One region of the Ruegeria sp. N8 genome, then DNA from elsewhere that is predicted to be linked to it. Evidence: riboswitches for the same ligand, from Rfam matches in the RefSeq annotation. Region 1 holds a riboswitch; the other holds the start of a gene.

Region 1 (3,814 bases):
AGCAAAGATGAATTTCACATGCTCGGGTGGTTCCTCAAGCGTCTTGAGCAGCGCGTTGAAGGCGCTGGTCGACAGCATGTGGACCTCGTCGATGATGTAGATCTTGTAGCGGGCCGAGGCCGCGCGGTAGCGGACGCTGTCGATGATCTCGCGAATATCATTGACGCCGGTGCGGCTGGCGGCGTCCATCTCCATCACGTCCACATGGCGGCCCTCCATAATGGCCACACAATGTTCGCACTGGCCGCAGGGTTCGGTGGTCGGCTTGCCCTCGCCATCGGGGCCGATGCAGTTCATACCCTTGGCGATGATACGGGCCGTGGTGGTTTTGCCGGTGCCGCGAATGCCGGTCATGATAAAGGCTTGCGCAATTCGATCCGCCTCGAACGCGTTTTTCAGCGTGCGTACCATGGCGTCCTGACCGACTAGATCGGCGAAGGTTTCCGGGCGGTATTTGCGGGCAAGAACCTGATAGGCGGGGCTGGGCGTGTCGGTCATATCTGCTCTGTCGGATTCGGAGTCCGATGCAGCGTAGTGACCCCTGCCGCCCACGTCCACAGCAGCAGCGCAGGAAATTCGATTTGCAAGCAAGGACGCAGGCGATACATCATCGGTGCAGATTGATCGGAACGTGCCATGAATAATTTCGCCATCTATTCCCTGCGACTGGGGCCGGGTCGTCTGGGGATATCTCCGCTGCCCGGCGCGGGAGGTGCCTATGCGGCCGATCTGAAGACGGTGCAGGACTGGCGACCGGATCTGGTGATTTCAATGACCACAAGCTCTGAGATGAAAAACCTGGGAGCGGCGGCGTTCGGTGGCGATCTGGAGCGGCACGGGGTCGAATGGGCTCACCTGCCGGTCCAGGATTTTGGTGCGCCGGATGCGCGGATACAGGCCATTTGGTCCAATGTCAGCCAGCGGGCCCGTGCGCTGCTGTCCGGCGGCGGAGGCGTTTTGGTCCATTGTCGGGGCGGCTGCGGGCGATCGGGTATGGTTGCTTTGCGGTTGATGACGGATAGCGGACTGCCCGCAGATACCGCTTTGCAGATGCTACGGACAGTACGTCCCTGCGCCGTCGAGACCGAGGCGCAGATGGTCTGGGCCACTTCGGCGGCCCGGACGGGCAGCTGAATTCAGGCTGAAAGCTGGTGTTCGGTCGGCGCGGCTGGCTGGGGCGCCGTGGTAACCACTTCCATCATCGCGCAGGGCGGTGTCGGCAAAAGGCTGGCTGCGTGGGCGGTGAAATCTGCTCCGAACAACATATCCGCATAGCGATCCAGCCGCTCGGCCGGAGTGTCGGCGGCCACACCGCAGAACACCCGGATCTGATCGGGTTGGGCGCGAAACCGGGCCGAGCACCCTTCGGCGCAATGGGTCAAGTCGCTGCTGCCTTCGATCTCGAACGCATCGGTTGTTGCCGGACGGGCCGTGGCCATTGCATCCGTCAGGGCGCGTGCCATTCGGGCCAGTGCCGGGCAGGGGGCGCCGGTTTTTTGGCATACCGTCGCGGTGAATTCGTGGGTCTTGGTCTTCCAGATCATGATGCGCCCTCCGCGCGCTGGACGAGGGGCATGGATCAGGTGTGACAGCGTGCTGACGACCTGTCCCGGACACCCCGCCCGAGTTTCGGTTTTCGTTCGATGGCAGGTCTCCTGACTTGCGGGTCGTGGCTTTGCCGACCTTCCCAGCCTGTTGGCCAGTGGTATCTCGGCATTGCTCACCGCTTACAGTTGCGGGGGCAGTCTCGGCCTTGATCCGTTCCGGCAATGCCGGGCAGGATCGCACCGTGTTCCCTTTTCATCCCGCCCCGTGACCGGGGACGAGAACCATCACGCCATCGCTAGCGGTTGAGCGGGCTTCGAGTCAAGCGCCATTGAATCCCGGCGCGACGTTGGGTCAATTTCTCCACGGCTTGACTCTGATGACGGAACAGGGCCGACTGCGCGGGTGAACTAAACAGTTTAGAGCATGAGGCGCGGGCGATGTTGGACAATACGCATCCTGTTTTGACCGAAGATGTCCAGTTTCCGTCCGGTCCGGCGATGCTGTCGGGGCGGCTCTATCTGCCTGCTCTGCCTCCCAAGACAGTTGTGATGATCCATGCAGCGACCGGCGTGCCCCGCGACTATTATCAGCATTTTGCCCATTGGCTGGCGGCCGAGCAGGGTATGGCTTGTCTGACCTATGACTATCGGGATTTCGGCCATTCGCTGACCGGCCGATTGCAGGACTCGCAGGTAACTATGGCGGACTGGGCGCTGGTCGACATGCCCGCCGCCCGCGCGGAAATGCGCAGACGCTTCCCGGACGCGGAACAATGGAGCATCGGCCATTCCGTTGGCGGAATGTTGGGCCCGGTTCAGCCGGATATCGCGCAGATTGACCGCATGATCTGTGTTTGCTCCGGGCTTGTCACTCTGTCTGATCACCCGTGGCCGTACAAGGCGCTGGCGGGGTTGTTCTGGTATGGCCATGCACCGTTGGTTGTCAAAGCGGCGGGGTATTTGCCGGGCAGGGCTTTGGGCTTTGGGGCTGACCTGCCCGCGCGGGTCTACTGGCAGTGGCGTAAATGGTGCACGGCACCGACGAACTACCTGCCCGATTTGGGCAAGACCCTGCCCGAGGCGCACTGGGCAGGGCAGGGAGTGCCGGTCGATCTGATCGCATTCGACGACGATCAGGTGGTGCCGCCCAAAGCGGTGTGGCGTCTGGCCGAGCTTTATGGCCCGAATGCGCGGCGTAGGTTGTTGTCACTGTCAGATTTCGGGGTGAAAGAGATCGGGCATATCGGCGTGTTCGCCCGTCGCAACGCAGCGGTCTGGCCGCAGCTTATTGCCCAGGATCATGTGGTAGATAAGTGAGAGGTTGGACATCGACCCAAGCGGGGCTCGTTGTGGCTGCTTCCTTCCGGACCTGACCAGGTTGGCGAGGCGCTCGCCCGCGCCAACCTCTCAGCACGCGATATAGGCAAGTGCGGGACAAATGACAACCCGTCAGAGCGTCAAATGGATCAGCAGAAAACCGGCCTCGTCCTCTCCAGCGATGTTGGGTACAAATTCGGCGATGTCGTCCAGATGCTGCCAGGCCTTGTGGCCTGTACGCAGAACCGCCAACGCCCCGGCCACGGGGGACAGACGGAACGGACGCTCGAACACGGTGCCGGAATGAGGCCCGGCAGCCACGTAGTTTTTGACCAGATCTTGTAGGGGCAGAAACGGCAGCGGAACGCGCGTCGCCCGCCCGGCAAAGGGGAAGTGCCCACCGCCATTTGCGCGGTAATTATTCAACGCCACCACAAAGGTCTGCTCTGCATCCAAGGGTTGGCCTTCGAAACGAATCTCGCGGACGCGGCGGGCCGATGGGTGCAAAAGTGCCCCATCTGCGCCAAACCGAGCGGGCTGGCTAAGGTCGATCCGGTATGTCAGCCCATGCAGGACGTCAAAATTATGCCCCGCGCGGTCCGAGGCCAGCAGATCGCATCGTTGGCCGGGGATCATCCTGTTAAAGACGCCTGCGGACATTTCCAGCCAGTCTTCGATTTGCGAACCGGTGACGGCGACGGCCATCATCTCATCGGGAAAGACGTTCAAGTCCGTCACATGGCGCAGGCAGATTTCCCCGGCCGGGACGTCGGTAAAGAACCGAGGCCCGGCACGCCCGCCGAATTTCGACGGGGACACGGCAGACAGGATTGGGCAGTCCCGATAGTCCGTATCCTTCAAAAAAGGTCGCAACCCGGCGGTTTGAGCGGCGGCCACGAAAGCCAAGCCCCGGTCATAGCCGCAAAAGCTGAAATAGCTGTGCATGTGCT
Region 2 (3,814 bases), on a different contig from region 1:
CGTTCGCCGGATTTGTGGCCGATCCGAACAGTTCCCAATTCACCATCCATGAAAAGGCATGCGATCCGGCCATGATCCTTGAGCTGCGCGAGCAACGCGTCAGGCACATGCTCGACCCCGCCCTGAATCAGGATGACATCGTAGGGACCATGTTCGGTTGCACCCTGCTCCAAAGGCCCGACATGCACGATTGCGTTATCTGCGTCTGCTTCCATCAAAACGGTTTGGGCCTCGGTGGCGAGTTCTTCATCCTCTTCCACCGCAACCACAAGCTGCGCCATCTTTGCGGCAACAGCAGTAGAATACCCCATCGCCGGCGCGATATCGAGCACGACCTCATCATTGGAAATATTCAGCGCATCCAACATTTTGGCAAGCGTCCGAGGCTCCAGCAGGCAGCGACCGTTCCCCAGATCAAGCAGCCCTTCAACATATGCTGCCTCGCGCTGCGCATCGGGCACGAAATTTTCACGCCTGACGCTAAGCATCGCATCGATAATCGGAAATTTCGTGACATCAGAAGGCCGGATTTGCGTATCGACCATAGTGCGGCGCCGGGCTGCGAAATCTGTCATTGGATCGCTCGTTCTATTCCCTTGGATGCTGGGCTTGTGCCATATCCGGATAAAACCGGCAACGGCTCAGGCATCGAAACTTTTGTTGCAGAACAAGAAAGTGAACCTGTTTCCGATACGGCACGCCTGCGCTTGCTGAATTTTCGCCGCAACCCTCTGGACGCCCCAGAAGAAAGCTGTTAAAACGCCTGTCACACCACAGCAAGTATTTGATTTTACTTGAAAAGGCGAGTTGGCGGAGTGGTGACGCAGCGGATTGCAAATCCGTGTACACCGGTTCGATTCCGGTACTCGCCTCCACTCTCTCTACAAAACAGATTATTCCACTGACGCGCGGCTTGCGTCATTCGGCCCCACGCCCCTGAGGGATGACCTCGTATCCGGGCTCTTCCGGTTCGTCGTCCTCCATCTCGGGCGGAAAACCGGAGGCTGTGATGTCTAGACCGGTTGCATCCTCCAGACGTCGGATGATGTTGGGAGACAATTCACGCTCGCCATAGCGGGCAATTCCGTCCTCGAAAATCTGGATCATGACCGGGTTGATCTCCAGCGGTACACCGGCGCGGTCAGCGACGTCCTGAAACAGCCCGATATCCTTTTTCACAAGGTCCATCGTAAAGGAAATGTCGCGTGATCCGTTCAGGATCACCTGGCTTTCGGTCTCATGCACAAAGGAAGTACCTGATGAAATCTTGATCGCCTCATAAGTCGTGTTCAGGTCCATCCCGGCGGCCTTGGCGGTCACGAGCGCTTCGGCGCAGGTAATCAGGTTTGCCGTCGCCAGGTAGTTGGTCAGCACCTTAAGCACCGAGGCCGAGCCCAACTCGCCTGTGTGCAGCACGCGGCGGCCCATCGTGGTCAGAAAGGGTAGGATACGTTCGAACGTCGCGCGGTCGCAGCCCGCGAAGATCGAGATATTGCCCGTCGCCGCCCTATGGCACCCGCCCGAGACGGGGCAGTCTACTGCCGCCCCTCCGCGTTCGATGACCTGCGCACCCAGCCGCTTGACCTCGGCCTCGTCGGTGGTGGACATCTCCATCCAGATCTTGCCGGGGCCGACCTCGGGCAGCATCTCCTGCATCACGGCGTCCGAGGCAGCAGGCGATGGCAGACAGGTGATCACCGCGTCGCAATCGCGCATCAGCTGGGCCGGGCTTTCGGCGGCCTTGGCCCCCTGCGCCACGAAGCCCGCGACCAGATCAGGGTTCAGATCGTGCACCGTCAGGTCGATCCCGTTGCGCAGCAAAGACCCGGACAGTTTGCCGCCCACATTGCCCAGTCCGATAAAGCCCACTCTCATGCGACACGTCTCCCTGTTTGCGCCGTTTCGGTCATGGCAGCACGGGGTTGCGGGCTTCGTCATGCCGCCCAGCGACGCTTACAGGTCGCTTTTCCACCGTTGCTTCACAGATGCTTGCGACTCGCTTGACAAGCCCCTGCCCGGTGCCGCATGTCCGATCCGTTGGTGTCCTCTGCACGAGGATGAAAAGGGAATGCGTCAACGGATCATCCGCCAAACGCAGCCGCCCCCGCGACCGTGACCGGAGAGGGTGCCCAAGCCACTGGCCAAACAGGCCGGGAAGGCGGGACATCCGACAGGGCAATTGCCCTGACATCCGCAAGCCGGGAGACCTGCCAGCACCCGCGATTGAAACCGGACGGGGTGTTCCGGTGTCGGGTCAAATGCGACCCGCTTGAAACCCCGTCCCCCACGATGAGGATTTGGGGGGATGAGAGACATGACCGAGACCGCTCCGGTCGAGCTGCTGGTTTGCACCACCTGCCGCCGCGGCCTACCTGTTGAAGATGACGCAGACCGCCCCGGCACGTTGTTGCACAAGGCGCTGGAACAGGCCGATCTGCCCGAAGGCGTAACGCTGAGAGCCGTCGAATGCCTGTCGAATTGCGATCAGGGCTGTTCCATCGTTCTGCGCGGCGGACCCGAGCGCTGGACCTTTGTTTATGAGAACCTGAACGAGGTCGATCATGTCGACGTGATCGTCGACGGCGCGACCAAGTATCTGGCCACCGAGGACGGCTTGGTCAAATGGCGCGAGCGCCCCGAACATTTCCGCAAAAACTGCGCCTCGCGCATTCCCCCGATTGGAGCCTGACATGTCCACCCTCGAAAAACTCCCCGTTACTGTGATCACCGGCTTTCTGGGCTCGGGTAAAACCACGCTGGTGCGGCACCTGATGCAGAACCCGCAGGGCAAGCGTCTGGCCGTTGTGGTTAATGAATTCGGCGATGTCGGCGTGGATGGCGATATCCTGAAGTCCTGCGCCATTCCCGATTGCCCGGCGGAAAACATCATGGAACTGGCCAATGGCTGCATTTGCTGCACCGTGGCCGATGATTTCATCCCCACGATCGAGGCGCTGATGGCGCTGGAGCCGCGCCCCGAGCATATCCTGATCGAAACCTCGGGCCTTGCGCTGCCGAAACCGCTTCTGAAAGCGTTCGACTGGCCCGATATCCGCTCGAAAATTACCGTGGATGGCGTGATCGCGCTGGCCGATGCCGAGGCGGTGGCCGCTGGTCGGTTCGCGCCGAATGTCGAGGCAGTGGATGCCCAGCGCATGGCCGACGATTCCATCGACCATGAAACCCCTCTGTCCGAAGTGTTCGAAGATCAGATCTCCTGCGCCGATATCATCCTTCTGACCAAGCCTGATCTGGCCGGCCCCGAAGGTGTCGCCAAAGCCAAAGAGATCATCGCCGCCGAGGCCCCGCGTCCTCTGCCCGTGGTCGAAGTGGCCGAAGGTGTGGTGGACGTGCGCGTCGTGCTGGGTCTTGAGGCTGCCGCCGAGGATGACATGGAGGCGCGGCCTTCGCATCATGACGGTCATCACGATCATGAACATGACGATTTCGAAAGCATCATCGTCGAGCTGCCGGAACAGACCGACCCGGCCGATCTGGTCGCGAAAATCGAACGTCTTGCCAAAGAACTGAACATCCTGCGCGTCAAGGGCTATGCCGCTGTTAAGGGCAAGCCAATGCGCCTTCTAGTTCAGGCTGTGGGCGCGCGCGTGCGTCATCAGTACGACCGTCCGTGGCAGCCCGGCGAAGAGCGCCGTTCGCGTCTGGTGGTGATTGCCGAGCATGACGACATCAAAGAGGCTGAAATCCGCGACATCTTCGTGGGCGTCACCGAGGCTGCCGAGTAAACCATGCACGTCGTCTTCCGCGAAAGCCACGGGTTAGAGGAATCTGAGACCCCAACCGATCTGGGCCA

The links. Region 1 has a riboswitch for cobalamin ahead of ACR0C5_RS12890 (hypothetical protein). Riboswitches for the same ligand answer to the same signal wherever they lie in the genome.
Region 2: linked by a shared signal. The riboswitch ahead of ACR0C5_RS03320 (DUF1636 family protein) and the one ahead of ACR0C5_RS12890 (hypothetical protein) in region 1 are both predicted to bind cobalamin.

Annotation. Positions count from the first base shown of each region.
Region 1 covers NZ_JBQFLQ010000006.1:49,193-53,006, reverse strand. Annotated here, with positions in the region: gene ACR0C5_RS12900 (DNA polymerase III subunit gamma/tau) at 1-498, opposite strand, end outside; gene ACR0C5_RS12895 (protein-tyrosine phosphatase family protein) at 637-1,134, shown strand; gene ACR0C5_RS12890 (hypothetical protein) at 1,137-1,544, opposite strand; cobalamin riboswitch at 1,629-1,849, opposite strand; gene ACR0C5_RS12885 (alpha/beta hydrolase family protein) at 1,986-2,864, shown strand; RNA gene ffs (signal recognition particle sRNA small type) at 2,859-2,957, opposite strand; gene ACR0C5_RS12875 (bifunctional 2',3'-cyclic-nucleotide 2'-phosphodiesterase/3'-nucleotidase) at 2,997-3,814, opposite strand, start outside.
Region 2 covers NZ_JBQFLQ010000001.1:651,883-655,696, forward strand. Annotated here, with positions in the region: gene ACR0C5_RS03305 (protein-L-isoaspartate O-methyltransferase family protein) at 1-575, opposite strand, end outside; tRNA gene ACR0C5_RS03310 (tRNA-Cys) at 802-875, shown strand; gene ACR0C5_RS03315 (NAD(P)-dependent oxidoreductase) at 919-1,875, opposite strand; cobalamin riboswitch at 2,022-2,229, shown strand; gene ACR0C5_RS03320 (DUF1636 family protein) at 2,315-2,689, shown strand; gene cobW (cobalamin biosynthesis protein CobW) at 2,691-3,746, shown strand; gene cobN (cobaltochelatase subunit CobN) at 3,750-3,814, shown strand, end outside.